Regions from separate parts of the Fictibacillus sp. NPDC058756 genome, predicted to be linked through region 2. Evidence: riboswitches for the same ligand, from Rfam matches in the RefSeq annotation. Region 2 holds a riboswitch; each other region holds the start of a gene.
What was found. Region 2 has a riboswitch for cyclic di-AMP ahead of ACFW35_RS13210 (APC family permease). Riboswitches for the same ligand answer to the same signal wherever they lie in the genome.

Region 1: another riboswitch for cyclic di-AMP. It lies ahead of ACFW35_RS15725 (potassium channel family protein); the one in region 2 lies ahead of ACFW35_RS13210 (APC family permease).
Region 3: another riboswitch for cyclic di-AMP. It lies ahead of ACFW35_RS05115 (cation:dicarboxylate symporter family transporter); the one in region 2 lies ahead of ACFW35_RS13210 (APC family permease).

Annotation. Positions count from the first base shown of each region.
Region 1 is NZ_JBHYPU010000001.1:3,059,946-3,066,307, forward strand. Features, by position in the region: gene ACFW35_RS15710 (hypothetical protein) at 1-249, shown strand, start outside; gene ACFW35_RS15715 (GerAB/ArcD/ProY family transporter) at 258-1,376, opposite strand; gene ACFW35_RS15720 (TrkH family potassium uptake protein) at 1,510-2,856, opposite strand; gene ACFW35_RS15725 (potassium channel family protein) at 2,860-3,516, opposite strand; cyclic di-AMP (ydaO/yuaA leader) riboswitch at 3,653-3,810, opposite strand; gene ACFW35_RS15730 (undecaprenyl-diphosphate phosphatase) at 3,889-4,671, opposite strand; gene cls (cardiolipin synthase) at 5,139-6,362, opposite strand, start outside.
Region 2 is NZ_JBHYPU010000001.1:2,588,262-2,594,623, reverse strand. Features, by position in the region: gene ACFW35_RS13230 (antibiotic biosynthesis monooxygenase family protein) at 1-119, shown strand, start outside; gene ACFW35_RS13225 (DHA2 family efflux MFS transporter permease subunit) at 432-1,838, shown strand; gene ACFW35_RS13220 (AraC family transcriptional regulator) at 1,874-2,494, opposite strand; gene ACFW35_RS13215 (bacitracin ABC transporter ATP-binding protein) at 2,665-2,802, opposite strand; cyclic di-AMP (ydaO/yuaA leader) riboswitch at 2,944-3,083, shown strand; gene ACFW35_RS13210 (APC family permease) at 3,227-5,053, shown strand; gene gltP (glutamate/aspartate:proton symporter GltP) at 5,101-6,362, opposite strand, start outside.
Region 3 is NZ_JBHYPU010000001.1:1,019,740-1,026,101, reverse strand. Features, by position in the region: gene ACFW35_RS05135 (Fur-regulated basic protein FbpA) at 74-262, opposite strand; gene ACFW35_RS05130 (hypothetical protein) at 373-537, opposite strand; gene ACFW35_RS05125 (DNA-3-methyladenine glycosylase) at 702-1,277, shown strand; gene ACFW35_RS05120 (hypothetical protein) at 1,274-1,957, opposite strand; partial or broken gene ACFW35_RS05115 (cation:dicarboxylate symporter family transporter) at 2,108-2,275, opposite strand; cyclic di-AMP (ydaO/yuaA leader) riboswitch at 2,307-2,468, opposite strand; gene ACFW35_RS05110 (hypothetical protein) at 2,645-2,839, shown strand; gene ACFW35_RS05105 (GDSL-type esterase/lipase family protein) at 2,875-3,600, opposite strand; gene ACFW35_RS05100 (hypothetical protein) at 3,675-3,833, opposite strand; gene ACFW35_RS05095 (TrkA C-terminal domain-containing protein) at 3,969-4,670, shown strand; gene ACFW35_RS05090 (EAL domain-containing protein) at 4,700-6,362, opposite strand, start outside.

The DNA of each region.
Region 1 (6,362 bases), 470 kb from region 2:
GATAAAATCATACCTTTTTCCATTGATGAATCTACATTAATTCATGATCAGCTAGGCTTCTTTTTCGGTCCTGAAAACAATATGCTCAAAAGCTTCTTTAAAGGTGATACGTATGGTGCTTATGTAGTCTGGACAAAACATATGGTTAAACAGCTGATTAATGAAACACTTCAGGATTGGCATAATACTTCAGACAGCCTGCAGCGAGAAAAGCATAAAGACAGGCTGACACTTCTTTTACAGGCATAAAATAACAATTAAGTGGACGATGACGTTTGACCGTTATTCGTCCTTTTCTTTTTAATTTTTTTCTTAATAAAGGTCATTACGAATAGGAAAGGTATATAGCTGATTGCAAGATAAAATCCAATGATGTTCGTATAATTGTTGAGCATGTTTATCTTAAAACGCGTATCTAGGAAGATACAAGCTAAAAGGACTATACCTAATAAGATGATTAGTGCAACATGCTGCCTGATGTTCAGCATCAATTTCGCAACACGGCTGGAACACCATATAGCAAGGGTTATATTCGGCAAAATTACGAGACACCACATGGAAACGAAAACAAAATCAAAACGTTCTACGAAGGATACTTGTACAATTTTAACCATTGAGAGTGTTGCCCAAATATTTCGAGCAAGCTGCTCCTGACTGAAAAAGGCAAAAGAAAACAGTGTTACTAAAAGATACATCATAAAGGAAAAAATATTCGCATGGTGCGCAAACTTTTGTGATTTTTTCGCATTCTTTATAAAAGGATAGAAAACCAGCAATGTTTCAAACCCAAGATAACTCAGCATCATATTTTTTGTGGCCGTTAAATAGTCTTTCAGCCTCTCATCAAACAATGGCAGCAAATTAGAAAAGTGGGTGTATTCAAGCGGATAAATTAAAAGGAATATAAGTCCCAAAGGAATAACAACACCTAAGAAACAAACGCCAGCAACCGTACGGAATCCTGCAGAAACCACATAATAAGTTAAGAGAAGAAATACAACAGCTATTGTCCATGTTTTAAGTGTTGGAAACATCCATACTTGTACAACCTCAATATATGTTCTTAAAACCGTTATCGACCATAAAAGAAAATAGAGAACTAGAGCTATGTTAAAGATGTTCCCCAGCATTCCGCCAAACAATGTTTTGTGTATCGTGACGATATCTCCCCCGCCATTATCCAGCACATAATAGATCATCCAGATCAGAATATGAACGAAAATAGCCGCGATGATAACAGAGATCCAAGAATCATAACCTGCGTATTTTGCAATGACCCGCTGATAGCCTAGTACTCCTACCCCTATTTGTTCTGAATGCACGAGAAAGAAGACAAGAAAGGGAGAAACAAGAAATATTTCTTTAATTTTTTGCATTTCAGCTCACCCCTTCTTGAACACTCATTAAATCTTGTTTTAGCATTCCCAACAGAACGCTGCTTATCCCATTTTTAGCCAAAAAAAGCTAACTCTTAAAGGCTATAGCCGCCTTTTCGAGTTAGCTTATTTATTATCCCGTGAATACTTCACCATCTGGATATCGAATATTTTCTCTTGTTTGTTTAGCAAGACTAAACGCTAATGTCAGGGGACCAAGTTTACCAAAGACCATCACGATACAAATTACAATTTTGCCGATAATCGTCAGATCGGGTGTTAATCCCATACTTAGTCCAACTGTCCCGAATGCGGAAATCACTTCAAACAGTATTATCATAAAGGGATCGCCTTTTTGCACGTACGTTACTACGAACAATGCTGCAAAGATAAATAAAATCGAAATGGTCGTAATCGCTAAGGCACGATAAACAACTGCATTGCGGATGGTTCGTTTCATGACAACCGTATCTTCTTTTCCTTTTAAGAACGCTGCAACCGTAAAGAGAATGACTACGAATGTTGTAAGTTTGATACCCCCGCCTGTTGAAGTGCTTCCTGCACCGACAAACATCAATAGGATCATTAAAAGGGACGTATCCGGATTAATCGCCGTCATATCGATCGAGTTAAATCCTGCTGTTCTAGGAGATACTCCCTGAAAATATGCTGCCCAAAGCTTTTCAGCTCCCGATAACACGCCTAATGTTTTTGGGTTATTAAATTCAAATAAATAAACTAACAAAATGGCCACAATATTGATAGCAAATGTTGAAATAATCATTACTTTTGAATGAAGCGAAAGATCTTTCCATTTCCGGCTGACCCAGAGGTCTACTAGAACGGTGAACCCGATTCCCCCTGTAATAAAAAGCAGAGAGATTACAATGTTAACCATCGGATCACCGACATAACCCATCAATCCATCAGACCATAGAGCAAAGCCTGCATTATTGTAGGCAGAGATGACGTGGAATACGCTGTAATATATCCCTTTCCCAAACCCCATCTCAGGTACCCATCTTAATGACAAAAAGAATATGGCGATGATTTGAATACTGATCGAAAAGACGAATAAGTTACGAACGAGCCTTATAACTCCGCCGATTGAGGGCTGGTTTAGCGCTTCTTGCATCAAAACCCTTTGTTTCACGGAGATCTTTCTCCCCATCATGATTACAACGAGAGATGCAAAGGACATCACACCAAGTCCGCCAACCTGTATTAAAAATAAAATGACAATTTCTCCGAATAGAGTAAACGTAGAACCCGGGTCGACTGAAGCCAGCCCGGTTACAGTAGCCGCAGAAGTTGCTATAAATAACGCATCAATCCAGCGCAATGATTCCTCGTGGGCTATGGGCAGTTTTAATAAACAAGCGCCTAATATGATCAAAAACAAAAAAAGCGATGCTAAAAATTGAGGAGGGTTCAATTTTATCGGATTATGCAACCTGGATTTATTGACATGCAGTGCCACTAATTACACTCCCTCATCCTCAAAGCGGTTCAAGTCTTCATTGCGTCCAATTACTACGAGGACATCTCCATATTGAAGAGTAACATCTGCAATCGGAGAGACTAGAATGTCATCACCGCGCTTAATCGCAACGATATTACATCCAAAACGAGCTCGAACGTCTAGATCTGTCAGTGTTTTATTCACTAATTTATCTGTAACACCAATTTCTACAATACTGTGTTCATGCGACAGTTCAATAAAGTCGATAATTTTTTCTGAAGAGATAAGCTGAGCAACACGAAGAGCCATATCGCGTTCTGGATGAATAATTCGGTCTGCTCCTAGCTTTTCCAATACTTTATGGTGATAATCATTTTGAGCTTTAACCCAAACCTTATTTACACCTGATTCTTTTAATAAAAGAGTTGTTAAAATACTTGATTGAATATCTTCACCAATCGAGACGATAACATGGTTAAAATTTCTGATCCCAAGCGATTTCATTACCTTTTCATCTGTTGCATTAGCTTGAACGGCCTGAGTTGCAATCGTCGCAAATTCATTGACCTTTTCCATATCATTATCGATCGCGAGTACATCATAGCCCATTTTGGCAAACTCCCGGCATATGCTGCCCCCAAAACGACCTAATCCTATAACTGCAAACTGTTTTTTCATTTAAATTCTCCCCTTAAAATCCATGAAGTTTTCCTTCGTTGCTTCTAGCCTTGCTGGTTAAGAGGTTCTCAAAAAGCTGTAAAAAACAAAAAAAAGACCACACAAAAAAGCGGGTCCGGTTTTTCACCAATTTGACCTCTCCAGTGACATGACGCTTACGGGGTTAGCTGTCGGATTAGGGAATGGAGTATCCCTTTTTGCTTGCTTGCAAAATTCACCCCAAAAGAATGGTTCCCCCGTTTCACAGTCTCCTATAATTAAAGAAATTGACTGTAAATTCAGCGATCTAAAGCCTGCTAAATTTTGAATTACATATACTGTAATCCTCCGTCTTTTAATTGTCAATCCATTTTTCACGTGTTAACAAATACTTTACATTTTTCCTGAAAATTGCAATCCAAGAACGATTAAACCGATCAGCCATACATAGATTGCAAAGCCTTTTAAAGTACCGGTTTGCAATAATTTGATCATCCATTTCACAGCAATATATCCGAATAAAGCGGAGGCAATTGTACCGATAATCAAAGATGAATATGCTATGGAAGGTGCTGTTGATGTAAAAAGATCTTTAGACTGCAGAACCACTCCGCCAGCGATTGAAGGAATCGATAAAAGAAAAGAAAAATAAGCTGCAGCTTTTTTATCTATCTTACAAAACAGGGCAGCAGCTATTGTTAAACCAGAGCGCGAAACCGCAGGCAGAATAGCCGCACCCTGAAAGGTACCGATTACAAGAGCATCCCGGATCGTTATCTCCTCTATTCCTTTATATCCGTTTCGTTTAAAAGAATCTGCCCACCAAAGCAACAGCCCTGTTACTAAGAACTCCCATCCAACCGTTACACCGGTTTTTGAAATTTCTTCGAAGAAGTCTTTAAAAGCAAGTCCAATAATAGCCGTTGGAATGGTACCGACAATAAGTAATATTCCTGTTTTGCTAAATGGTTTTTTTATTACTTGTAGAATATCTTTCCAATAAACCGTCATAACAGCAAGCAATGTACCGATATGAAGCATGCTGTCGAGAAATAGTCCCGCTTCTTCCAGGTTGAAGATCTGCCTTCCCAGCAGCAGATGTCCAGTTGAACTTACCGGCAAGAATTCTGTTAATCCTTGTACAATACCTAATATAAGGGCTTCAAGCCAGTCCATAAAAAAATCCCCCTCAATAGATGGTCTCTCGTACAACCCTATTCTCAAGGAGGACTTTCTATTCTATGTTTTTTGATATAACTGTTTTCGTAAATTCTGATGCTAGACGAAGTTGATTTCCGCTCCAGGATGCTCGCTTTCCGCGGGGCGTGCGGTGAGCCTCCTCGGCGCATAGCGCCTGCGGGATCTCATAAGGAAGTATCTGTGCTCCTGCGTCTGCAAGCTTATTCTGTTGAAGCTTGCTTCCTCGTCCCATGCCTTGCGAGAAGTATACTAAGGTGGTTGGCACGCTGGTCCCGCAGGACAAGGAAGGTTTCGACAGCGTTACATCGCACTAAGAAAATGTGATTTTTCATTTTCGAGGAGTCTCGCACCTTACGCTCCAATCAACTTGTCAACGATGTGTTTACACATAACCATTCCCAAGAATACTCTTTAAGCGGCGAATCTCTTCCTCAGAATTCTTATTAAAGAACACCTGAGAAAAGGCGGGAGAATGATTCTTTCGTTCTTTCCCATAACCCTCTTTTATAAAATTCTACAGGACGGACCTTTGTTGATTCTTCTATGTCTTCTTCATATTGTTCAACGAGGTCGTTAACTGACTTTGTGTTAAGCAAAAATACGTTTACTTCGAAATTCAGATGGAAGCTTCTCATATCCATATTCGCTGTTCCAATGGATGCGGTATCCCCGTCAATGATGATAACTTTCTGATGCAAAAACCCTTTTTGATACGAATAGATCTCTATACCTGAACGGAGCAGCTCAGGGAAGTAAGAGCGAGTTGCATATTGAGTTAAAAATCCGTCGTTGATCTCCGGAACCATCAATCGGACCTGTACTCCTTTTTTGGCAGCGACTCTTAATGCAGTCCGGATGGCTTCATTCGGAACAAAATACGGTGTGGCGATCCAAATAGATTTTTCCGCACAAGAGATCAATGAATAATACAAATCACTCATGATTCCCAGCTGGGTATCTGGACCACTCGCAACAACATGTACGATCCCATCCCCATCTGAAGGATAGGCTTCCGTTAGATGCGAATCTTCCAATAAATCTTCTCCACATACATATTCCCAGTCCATAAGGAATATCGCGTGCAGAACTTGAACGGCTTCCCCTTCCATCACCATGTGAGTATCGCGCCAAAATCCGATATCAGGGTCTTCTCCTAAATACTCAACTCCTACGTTTAACCCACCAACAAATCCAACCTTGCCGTCAATCACGATAATTTTTCTGTGATTTCTAAAGTTAAGCTTCTGGTTAAAAAATCCGTACCTTACCGGCAAGAAGGCTTCCACAAGAATACCTGCTTTTTTCATACGGTCAATATCATATTGCTGAAGAGATAAACTGCCTACTCCATCAAACAGGAATCTTACTTTAACACCTTCATTTGCTTTTTTGATTAAAAGATCGATGATATCCTTCCCGAGACGGTCAGAGCGAAAGATATAGTATTGAATGTGTATGTACTCTTTCGCCTCTTGAAGTCTTCTAATAATTTCAGGAAAAGTTTCTTGCCCGTTCTTCAGGATCTTAGTCCCGGTATGACGATTAATTTTTGTTAATGTGATGTGATGCGCATGCGTTGCAAAGCATTGCTGATGTCTTTTCAAATCACTGAAATCAGGTTTCTCATCTTGTTTGGAAACCCTGATCCATTCATCACGATCATTTTT
Region 2 (6,362 bases):
AAGAGTGGAAAGAACATGCCGCACATAAGATCGCCCAAGAAAAAGGGAAATCCGAGTGGTACAAGAATTATTCAGTTAGAATCAGCAAAGTGGAAAAGGATTATTCTTTACAAGGTTAATTTTTAAATCTAAATACCACGCACTTCTTTCTTTAGGAAGTGTGTTTTTTTTTCGGAATACCAACAAAAAGATGATTGTCAGTTTCTTCATAATTGTGATAGTATTGAATGCGAATGTTTGTTCTGTTGAAAATGTGTTAATCCTAATACTGCCTTTTTCATTAATCAAAAAGAACCAACAATAATAATCATTTCAATGGGTTGCGCGAGATTGTGCACACCATTTGAATGAAAGGAGAAAAAGTGAAAAATCAAGATCATTCTACTGAAACTGGGGGAACGTTCGGGAGCAGAGAGAACTTTTTATTGGTTATGATCATGATTCTCGGTGTATTTGTAGCCATCCTGAATGAAACACTGCTTAACGTTGCTTTGACAAAAATAATGGCTGACTTCGAAATCGAACCGAGTACTGCTCAATGGCTCACGACTGGATACCTTCTTGTTATTGGGGTTCTTATCCCGGTTACTGCTTATCTCATTCAGCGATTTACAACAAGAAGCTTGTTTCTTGGAGCGATGTCATTGTTTACATTGGGAACATTTATTGCGGCAATTGCACCAGGGATCGAATTCCTTTTGGTTGGAAGGCTTCTTCAAGCGGCAGGTACTGGATTGCTGTTTCCCTTACTAACAAACGTCGTATTTTCTGTCGTCCCTTTTGAAAGAAGGGGATCGGCCATGGGGACCATAGGTATTGTCATTACATTTGCTCCTGCGATCGGGCCTACTCTTTCAGGGATTATTGTCGAGCATTTCAGCTGGCGGGTACTCTTTTACGGCGTGCTGCCTATCGCACTGCTTGTTATCGTATTTGCCTTTGTAAAACTAAAGAACGTTACCGAAACGACGAATCCAAAAGTGGATCTGATCTCGCTGCTGCTTTCAACATTAGGGTTCGGGGGTATTGTATATGGTTTCAGCAGTTCAGGTGAAGGACATGGAGGCTGGTCGAGCAATGACGTTTTGATTCCAATTGCAATTGGAGTTGTTTCATTAGTGTTGTTTACTTGGAGGCAATTAACGATTTCAGAGCCGTTACTTAATCTTCGGACGTTTACGTACAGCATTTTTAGGATGTCGACATTAATCATGATGATTGTTATGATGGCGATGTTTTCAGCTATGATGCTGCTGCCGATCTTCCTTCAGAACGCGTTGGGATACAGTCCATTGAAAGCAGGTTTGATCATGCTTCCAGGCGGAGTTGTCATGGGGATTATGTCTCCTATAACTGGCCGTTTATTTGATAGATTCGGTGCTAAGTGGCTTGCTCTAATCGGATTAGGGCTGATTGCCAATACGCTTTGGCAGTTTGCTTTTATCGACTTAACCACTCCTTATATCAGCATCATGATTTTCAATACATTGTTGATGTTAGGTATTTCGATGGTCATGATGCCGGTTATGACCAACGCTCTAAACGAACTGCCGCCACCGTTATATCCACATGGAACAGCAATCATCAGTACACTTCAACAGGTAGCGGGTGCGGTTGGAACGGCATTGCTTGTTTCGATCATGACCAATAGTTCTGCTCGTTTTTTGAAGAGTCAGGGAATGGAGGAAGATGGAGTTACCATTCAGATCCTAGCCATGATTGCTGGAATGAAAAGCGCATTCTTACTCGCTTTTGGGCTAGTTGTGATCGCATGGATCGTTTCGTTATTTATTAAACGAGCGGTTCCGCAGGCTCATGCAATGAAAGCAGAGCAATGAACTGACAACTAAAAATCAAGCCGGTTATCTCAATTTTACAGAGATAATCGGCTTTTTTTAATCATATCCAAGTATTGCAGATCCCCTAAACCGTACTCTTTAAAATTCTTGAGAAGTTCAGCTGCAAGTTCATCATCTGAGAGATGTTGATTTTGTTGGATGTACAGCATGATAGCACTGTCTTCTTTTAGGTAATTTAAATATAGCTCGACTCCCTTCTTTAACGGGGGAAGATCAATCGTCCCAGGGCTCGTCTTATGAATCAAAACTTGTTTGTAAAGTTCATAATATCCTTGAGCTTGTAAGGGATAAATTTCGATAGGTTCAAACTGATCATCTACAATATGAAGCGTAATCGTACTTAGATAATTGGTCTGATCCAGCCAGGCAAGAATCGTTAAGTAATTAATCTGACAAAACATATCAGAATCAAACCATAACTCGATTTTTTCAAATTTGTTATTAAAAAGAGGCAACAGAGGTTGTAGCGTGACTTCGGCATACTCATCACGTGTAACATGGTGAACCTTTGAGCGAATCTCTGCAAATTCTTTTGAAAAAATGTCTTCAATCGTGTTTCCGTAGCACATCGCTTCGTTAAAAGGGAGCTTGATTTCATCATCAAGCAAGTGTTCGTTTGTGAAATACCTGTACATTTCTTGTCCGTTTAAAATATGTAGTTTGCGATTTCGGATCAGGCTAAACACCTCCTGTAAGTCATTAAGAGTACACCCTAATCTTCCTCATTTGCCTGAAAATAATCAAGTGTTAATGAGTAAACAAAAAACACTGTGTTTAACAGTGCTTTTTTCGATTCTTTAAGTTTTCATATTTCGGATTTCATTTCATTTGAATCCGAAATGACTTCATCCTGTTGCTCATCATTGCCGTATTGCTCATTAATTTCTTGGGCTAAGTCAGTTAATTCTTCATCGGAAAATAAGGGTTTTTTCTCTTTTGACATAGTAAACTCCTTGTAATAAAGTTCATTTTTAAGACTAGGCGGGGATGTATCTTCACTATGTACAATTTCTCCTTTACTTATTCTACATAAAAATGTTATTTACTTTTTTATAAAGCAGGAGTATTATTATCACAGTTTCAAATTTCTAAATCGCTGAAACCATTTGGTGCGGGGGACCCAACCACGGATTTTCAATAATCCTGGGGTGAATCCTTTTTAGGTAGGGCTACTCAAAGGCCCGAATCCGACAGCTAACTCCGTAAGCGTTTATGAGAAGGAAGGTGGAACTTGTGGATCCGAAAATATAAGGTCTGCAAGTCATTTTTCGTGATGACTTGCAGGCCTTTTTGTTTTTAGAAAATAAGTTAATTGGAAATGACTAAAAGAAGTAAATACAGTTTACATTCGGATGGAGAGTAGAAAAATGTTTACAAGCATAAAAAGATTCTTAATCGGCCGACCATTAAAATCGGCAGAATTAGGAGAACAAAAGATTAACAAAACAAAGGCATTGGCCATTCTTTCTTCTGATGCTTTATCATCGGTAGCGTATGGGCCGGAGCAGATCTTGATTGTTCTTGTGACAGTCGGAGCAGCTGCTTTTTGGTATTCGCTTCCGATTGCGATAGGAGTTTTATTTCTTTTAACAGCATTGATCTTGTCCTATAGACAGATCATTTATGCTTATCCCCACGGTGGAGGTGCGTATGTCGTTTCCAAGACCAATTTAGGTGTGAATCCAGGATTGGTGGCAGGAGGTTCACTGCTTGTTGACTACATCCTTACTGTAGCGGTAAGTGTATCCGCTGGAACGGACGCCATTACGTCTGCTTTTCCTGACTTGCATGATTTTAACGTTGAGATTGCGATTCTATTTGTTATTTTTCTTACCCTTTTAAACTTGAGAGGAGTTACAGAATCCGCTTCGATTCTTGCTTATCCTGTTTATTTGTTTGTTCTAGCTTTATTTATTCTAATCGTTGTAGGTATTTATAACATATATACAGGCGATGTACCGCAAAGTTTACATACACCGGTTGGAACACCCGTCGCTGGAATTTCATTGTTTATTCTCTTAAGAGCATTTGCTTCAGGAAGTTCTGCTTTAACGGGGGTAGAAGCGATATCAAATGCCATTCCGAACTTTAAAGAACCAGCACCTGTAAATGCTGCAAGGACGTTAATGATGATGGGAGCTTTATTGGCTATCCTTTTCTCAGGCATCGTCACGCTTGCGTATTTTTATGGAATCGTGCCAAAAGCAGAAGTTACCGTGGTTTCCCAGATTGCAGAAGAAACATTTGGACGGAACTTTATGTACTTCTTCATTCAAGGGACGACGGCTCTGATCTTGATTTTAGCAGCGAATACAGGATATTCAGCGTTCCCTCTGTTGGCTGTAAACTTAGCAATGGATAAGTTTATCCCACGTATGTTTTTAGTAAGAGGAGACCGGTTAGGCTATTCAAACGGCATTATCATTCTTGGTTTAGCTTCAATCCTTCTTATTGTTGCGTTTCATGCTGAAACTGAACATCTTATTCCGTTATATGCTGTAGGGGTTTTCGTGCCGTTTACGCTATCACAAACAGGAATGATGGTGAAGTGGCTTCGAGAGAAACCAGCAGGCTGGGTTCCGAAATTTATAACGAATACAACGGGAGCTTTGATCAGTTTTATTGTTACACTCATGTTCTTCTTAACGAAGTTTTCACAAGTGTGGTCCATCCTTGTCTTTTTGCCGATTATCGTATTCATATTTCATCGCATTAAAAAGCATTATGATGCGGTTGGAGACCAATTGAGACTGACAACATGCGAACCATCACCAGATATAAAAGGAAATGTGATCATTGTTCCTGTAGCCGGCATCACGCATGTTGTGGAGAATTCCTTAAAATATGCGAAGTCGTTAAATCCTGATCAGATTATTGCGGTATACGTAGCATTTGAAAGGGAAGATGAGAGAAAATTTGAAGAGAAGTGGGAACAATGGCAGCCTGACATTAGGCTTGTTACTCTGCACTCTCATTACAGAAGCATATTAGGCCCGTTAACTAAGTTTCTAGACACCGTTGCCCATAAAGCGAAAGAAGGCGATTATCAAGTAACGGTTGTAATACCGCAGTTCATTCCTAAAAAAGGCTGGCATAATATTCTTCATAACCAATCCAGTCTATTGATTCGTGCGTATTTGTTATATAAACGGGACATCGTGATCTCGACCGTACCGTATCACCTGAAAAAATAGCAAAAAAACCGTGTCAGCATTCTTGCCGACACGGTTTTTTAATATTGTTAGCTTACTTCTCTTTGGTATTCCTGAGCTTTTATTGGATTGAACTTGCCTTCCCATTTAGACATGACAACCGCTGCCAGTGAGTTACCCACGACGTTAACGGCTGTTCTCGCCATGTCCAGTATACGGTCGATTCCTGCAATAAAGGCTAAACCTTCAAGTGGAATTCCAACCGAACCTAGTGTTGCTAAAAGTACAACGAAGGATACACCAGGAACTCCTGCGATTCCTTTTGATGTTACCATCAATACGAGCAATAACGAGATCTGTTCAGCAATAGTAAGTTCGATGCCGTACATTTGAGCAATGAACAATGCTGCGATTGCCTGATATAGAGTAGATCCATCAAGGTTAAACGAATAACCAGTTGGAATAACGAATGAAGTGATGGCTTTCGGACAGCCGAACTTCTCCATTTTCTCCATCAATTTCGGTAGTACAGTTTCTGAACTTGCTGTGGAATAAGCCAGGATCAGTTCATCTTTTAAAATTTTGATTAACGTAAAGATGTTTACTTTAACCATCGCAGCCACTGCGCCTAATACGACGATTACAAAGAAGAACATCGCGCCGTATACGACGATAACAAGCTTACTTAATGGTACTAATGATTCTACACCGAATTTGGATACAGTCACTCCGATTAGTGCAAATACACCGAATGGAGCGAGCTTCATGATCTGGTTTGTGATATAGAACATGGCATCAGCTGTTCCTTGGAAGAACGCCAATACAGGTTTACCTCTTTCACCGATTGCTGCAATTCCTAAACCGAATAAAACGGAGAAGAAGATGATTGCCAGCATATCTCCTTGAGCTAATGATTCAAAAAGATTGGTTGGAACGATATTCAAGAATGTATCCGCAAATCCGTGACTTTCAACAGATTCAGTTGTTTCTACGTAACTGGAGATATCCCCTTTTGATAACGATTTCATGTCCACGCCTGCACCAGGCTGGAAGATATTTGCGATAAATAGACCGATCACGATCGCTAAAGTTGTAATGATTTCAAAATACAGAATGGTTTTTCCGCCAAGACGTCCTAATTGTTTGATGTCCCCAACACTTGCTACACCAACAATCAAGCTGGAAACAACGATAGGTACAACAATCATTTTAATCAAGCGGATAAAAATATCTCCAATAGGCTGCAGATAGCCTTGTACGGTTTCGTTTCCGTAAAACAACGCACCGATCAGAATCCCGAATGCAAGTCCAATCAGAATTTGCCATGCTAAACTTATTCTTACCTTCTTCA
Region 3 (6,362 bases), 1.6 Mb from region 2:
TTCCCTACCCATAGGGATATTATACCAAAAAGAAAGTTAAAAAGTATTTATTTTTTAAATATTTAAAAAATATTTAACTGATATGATCCTCTCTTCCTATAAGCTGAGCATTTTTCCACTCAGATTCTAATTCTGTTAATGTGAATTCTGTTAAGTGTCTATGGTCTTCATAGCCATATAGCCCTTTATGAATAAGATGCTGAATCAAACGCTGTTTTCTTCCTTCTACAGCTCTTCTCAATTGACCCTTTTTATGATTCATTCCTCAATCTCCTTTTTTTTAACCATTTTAACCACCTTAAAGAAGATTCAAGCATTCAAGGAAAATAAAAAAGTCCCTTCCATCAGAAAGGAACTTCAAAAGTACTTCGTTTAATGTAAGACAGATTTACTCCATTGTTCATAAACAGAGTTAGGCGCATTCCAGCAAAGCCATGAAACCATAGTTTTTACTCCTTGCTGGCTCACTTCCCAGTATTCCCAGCGTCTTTTGGAGAGATTCTGATAAATTCCTGTTTCATTAACCCAACCATCCACATTAAACGCCTCCTATTTATTTGCTTTATAAAAACTTCTTTCTAAACTTATGATTTCCTTTTTTTTACGTTTGTAAAACTCCGACAAAAGGTAACATAATAATACAAATTCTATAGGTTATTTTACTAATATCATGCTCATGTCATACATAATAGGAGAAAAATATGGATTTATGGAATCTGCCAACATTAGACCTGGCAAAAAGACTTCTTGGGATGGAACTTATTCATAAAAATCGAGATGGTTTAACTTCTGGCATAATTGTCGAAACGGAAGCTTATTTAGGGCCTGAAGACCGGGCCGCCCATTCTTTTGGAAACCGGAGAACCCCAAGAACTGAAGTCATGTTCCATGAAGCAGGAACAATTTATACCTATTTCATATATGGCATGCATGTTTGCTTCAATATTGTGACCGGTCCGCTAGACAAACCCGAAGCAATCTTAATTAGAGCTATTCAGCCTGTCAAAGGAATAGAAATCATGAAGGAAAGAAGAGACGGAGTGAAAAAAGAGGTTCAGCTCACAAATGGTCCTGGCAAGCTTTCAAAAAGTATGGGGTTTTCGCTGGAGCATTCCGGTCAAAAAATTGATACGTGCGGAATAAGAATTAAAGAAAAAATTGAGATCCAGCCACATGAAATAGAGTCCGGACCAAGGATAGGCATTCAATATGCGGAAGAGGCTGTATATTTCCCCTATCGTTTTTGGATAAAAAACAACCCTTACGTATCGCGTTAATACGTAGGGTTGCTTTCATTGATAGATACAGCTGCATCATCCTGAATTAAGTCAACAGCTGCAGTCCTGTTCGTCTCTTGAATCCATGCAAGATGGTAATAGGTCTGCTTTTTCATGGAAACATATTTTGATTGCATGATAAAAAGCCACGCAAGTAAGAATAAGACAGTTTTTAAAACACTTTCTCCCGTAAAACTTACAGAATTGATAGGGAGTACATTTGCTGCAACACTCGAAAGAAATCCTGTAAAAAGAGCTGCCAATAAAAATAAAGGCTGATTATTTCTTAGGAATCTCATTCGCTGCTGCAAGTTAGTCTGAATAAAAAGTCGCTCTTGTAAATTAAACTGTAAATATCGGCTTTTAGCCGCTTTCGCATTTGCTACTAACCCTTTAGATCGGTCTGTTTGCCAAAGAGTCTTTATAAAGAGACTAAATTCGATATCACGGGCAGGTTCCCTGACCATCTTACGGTGAATGAAATTATGAGCCTGATAAAAAGTAATAGCTTTATATAATATCTCCAAGATTATGTAACCTGTTATTACAGTTAAAGCAAACACGAACCAAAAAGAATTCATACTGCTTTCCACTAACTCAACAATGGGATTAATGAAGGTTTGCAGCTGCACCAAAATAACTTTTCCAGCAAGTACTATTAATTCAAGCCATTTTTCCAAAAATATCACTCCGAAACATCATTATGTATTATTCTATTTTAACATGAAGTTCTGTTTATGCTTACATTTATTTACTCATTTTTACTAAACTAGGGATTTTGGCATAAATAAAAAGCCGCAGGAAATTCCTCCGGCTCGTAAATATTTTTATTAAGCAGTTGCTTCTTCTTTTCTTTCCCCAACATGCTTATCTTCACCTTTGTCAACGATAACTGCACAAGCAGCATCTCCAGTGATATTAACTGCTGTTCTAAGCATATCCAATAGACGTTCTACTCCTAAAATCAATGCGATACCTTCTACTGAGTGGGGTACACTGCAACACATAGACTTAGCCCATGTATATAAGCTCTCTCTCCAAAAACGCTTACGAGGTTTGCTGTCGATTAGGGAATTGAGAGTTATCCCTTCTGCTTTTAACAAATTCATCCCAAGGCTTTAGTGCCAAAGTGTGGTTCCCCCGCTTCTTTTAAATTCAGAATAGAACAAAAGAATTCAGCAAATCATATTAACATGCTTTAATCTTTTCAACATACATAAAAATTTGTCAGGATTTCTGAACATGCATATTTATTCCATTTAAATGTTTCATCATGAAGGTTTTTCCAAAACTTCTTTTCTACCCCATAAGCATGAACAAATAAGCGAATTATGTAAAAGGTTCTATTTTTCAGGGAGGTATTGTAAATGAAGATCGTATTTTATGAAAAAGGTGATTTAAGCATTATCGTTGGTGCTTCAAAATTAAAAGGTGAATTAACAATTGAGCAGATAAAAAATGAAAGTGAAAAAAAGGCTAAAGAACTTGGTGAGTTATTAGGCCGAGAAATTGGATTCCTAATTGACATGAACGGCAAATTGGATGCTCAATTTAAAAAATAGCATGAAGAAAGCTGACCAAATTGGTCAGCTTTTTATTATGGCTTCCACTGATTATAAACCCAGTTCCCCATTTTATAATAACCTCTTCGATTCGGATGCAAAGTATCTGCAAAATACATGTCTTTCTCGATATTTTCATAAAGTTCATACGTAGAGATGTATTTCGTTAATGTGCTTTCTTTGCTCGCTTCAATAATTGCTTCATTCCACGAACGTATACTTTCAGGAGCTTTTGTATCATACTCTTCGCCAAAATATGGATTATATAAACCCAAAACATATACTTGTGCAAAAGAGTTGTTTTCCCTAATGACAGCAAGTGTTTTACTTAAATTGTTGCGCAGCTTTTCCTTTCCAAGCAGAAGCGGCTGCTGCGGAAGCTGGCGGAAGTTCCAGCCAGCGGCATGTCTAAAATCATTTGTACCTATAAATACAAACACATATTCAGCCTGTTTAAGGGCTTTTATTACGACACCATTGTCCAATTGACGTAAAAGCTGGTCTGATCTTTGTCCGCTGATCCCAAAATTATTAACAATTACATTTCTCCCAGTTTGCTTTTGGATATTTTGACGTACAACGCCAATATATCCTGTCTTTGAAGGATCCCCTACCCCATACGTTAATGAATCACCCAGAGCGACTATTTTTATTGTCTTTGTCTTATTAGCACCTTCTGTTTTTCCTACTTGAAATATGGCAAATAGAAGGATGGCAAGAATCGCCCCTCCAATTAACCACTTTTTTGACACTTTCCTCACATTACGTCCTCAATTCTAGTTATGGTTTTATTACTTTTTACCATATTGAAGGAAAATATCAAGTAATGAATGTGCTATTTAATACGATAATCTTCTGAAGTTTGCGGTGCATCTTCCCAAAGATGATCTTTATCATAATGATAGGTGTCCTTTTTCACGAATGAATGTATGAGCAAAGCCACTCCTCCGCATAATAGTCCTGCCGGTAATAAGGCAATCAGAAAGCCTGTCATCTTAATCCCCTCCTGTACAAAACTATATGTGAAGCATCAAATTTTTATGAAAGGGCAAAAAAAAGGGATATCAAATAATTATATATAGATTTTTAGGGTATATAGCTATAGAAAGTATAAGTCGGAGGTGCCTTCGTGGGTTTTGTGTTTACTTTACTTTATTTTGCAATTATTGCAGTCGTAATTGAAATTAATGTACTTTTATTTACACTTACAGGATTAAAAAAAGAAATAGCCCGTTTCCAGGTAATCTCTATGTTCACTGCAACAGGGTTCACTACAGGAGAATCAGAACTAATATTAGAACATCCAATCAGAAGAAGACTGAGCACTTTTCTTATTCTTTTCGGTGTTTTCTCTCTTGCTGTAATCATTTCTGCGATTAGCAATATATTATCTGATGAGTTTCGCTCTATTGAACTTGGGATGATTACATTGGTTCTTATAGGACTCTACCTCATTCTGAGTATTCCGAAGTTTAAACGTTATTTGGTGAAATCGTTTGAAGGACATCTTGAAAAACAATACAATCTAGCTGATCTGCCTCTGCGTGATGTGATGTATTTTGATGAAGATGACGTCGTGATTGAACTGCCAATCCATAAAAACTCATCAGTCATCGGCAAGAAATTAAAAGACGTTATTGAAATGGAAGATGACATGCTGGTGTTATTTATTAAACGCGGTGATGTTACATTAAGAAAAGATAGCTATACAACTGAAATCCAAGAAGGAGATATGATTTTCCTGTACGGAAATCAAAACTCCCTTACAAAAAGGTTTAAAAAAGAAATGGAAGAACTAAAAGAAAAAACAGAAAAAGAAAAGAAAAGGTAAAAAAGGAGCTATAAAGCCCCTTTTTTCATTTAAACTGTAATAGGTTTGTTTGCTTTTACCTCAGTCATATGATTGATAATCAACAACTCAATTTTTTTAGCTTCCATCGGCCGGCAAGTATAAAATCCTTGTATTTCATTGCAGTTCTTCTCTTTTAAATAATTATATTGTTCTTCCGTTTCAACGCCTTCTGCTACAACGTTCATTTTTAATGAGTGAGCTAAAGTGATGATGGCAGTAGCAATGGCAGAATCATCTGTTTCCGTGCCAATACCTCTAATAAATGATTGATCGATCTTTAATGTATCAATATGAAATTTCTTTAAATACCCCATTGAGGAATAGCCCGTCCCGAAATCATCCAGCGCAAAATGCACACCCATTTTTTTTAATTGCTCGATGGAGTAAAGTATAGTTTCTTCATACTTCATTAATGTACTTTCAGTAATCTCAAGCTCTACAAATTCCGGAGGCAAACCCGTTTCCTTCAGAACCGATTGAATAGATGAAACAAGATCTCTTTGCAAAAATTGCCTAGCAGACAGATTTATCGCGATTCTAACTGGAGGATATCCACTATCCATCCACTCTTTTGTTTGTCTGCATGCTGTGCGAATAACCCATGCTCCTATTTTAGTAATCAGCCCTGTTTCTTCGGCTAAAGGAATAAATTCCCCTGGAGAGATCATCCCCCAGCGCGGATGATTCCATCGTATTAAGGCTTCCAAAGCAATGATAGATGTTCGATCAATTGAAAACCTTGGCTGATAATGAAGCAGCAGTTCATCATTATCAATGGCTCCGTGCAGTTCATTCTCCATAAGCAGTCTTTCATAACTGTTGCTGTCAAGTGTACTTTTATAATATTGATACGTATTTTTACCATCTTCCTTAGCACGGTACATGGCTAGATCTGCATTCTTCAATAATGCTTTCGGATCGTGACCATCAAGGGGAAATATAGAAACTCCTATACTCGCTGTAATATGTATCATTTCGTCCTTAATAAAAATAGGTTCCGAAAATATTTCTAGAAGGTTAGTCATTTTCTGCTTAAGCTTCTCTTCGTTTATATCTTCAAGAATGATTGTAAATTCATCTCCGCTCATACGGTACACTCTGCCAAAACCTCTAGTAAACATTTTTAATCTTAAAGAAACTTCTTTTAAGACGAGGTCGCCAAAAGAGTGCCCGAGTGAATCATTAATAAATTTAAAACGATCCAAGTCTAAAAACAGGACTCCCAGCTGCTGGCTCTTATTTTCCGCGTTTCGTATATGACCTTCAAATTCTTCTGTAAATGACCTTCGATTTGACAAGCCTGTAAGCTGGTCCTGATAAGCCATCTTTTTAATAAGTTCTTCGTGTTTATTTCTTTCAGTAATATCTCTTGCCACAACAACAATGTTCTCAATATCACCTGATTCTTTCAAGACTGGCATGGCCCTGGCTTCAATCGTTATGTAATGCCCATTTGCGTGAAGATAACGGAACTGAACTTCTGACGGCTTTTTAACTTTTAAAAGAACTCTAAATTTATCAGATACCGCGGGAATATCTTCCGGATGTGTATAGGTCAGAAAAGAGTTTCCCAAATTGGCTTCTTCTCCAAAAATAAGCTTGTAAGAAGGTGACGTATACTTAACCTTTCCGCTCGTATCAAGTGTGACGATTAGGTCTGTTACATTTTCA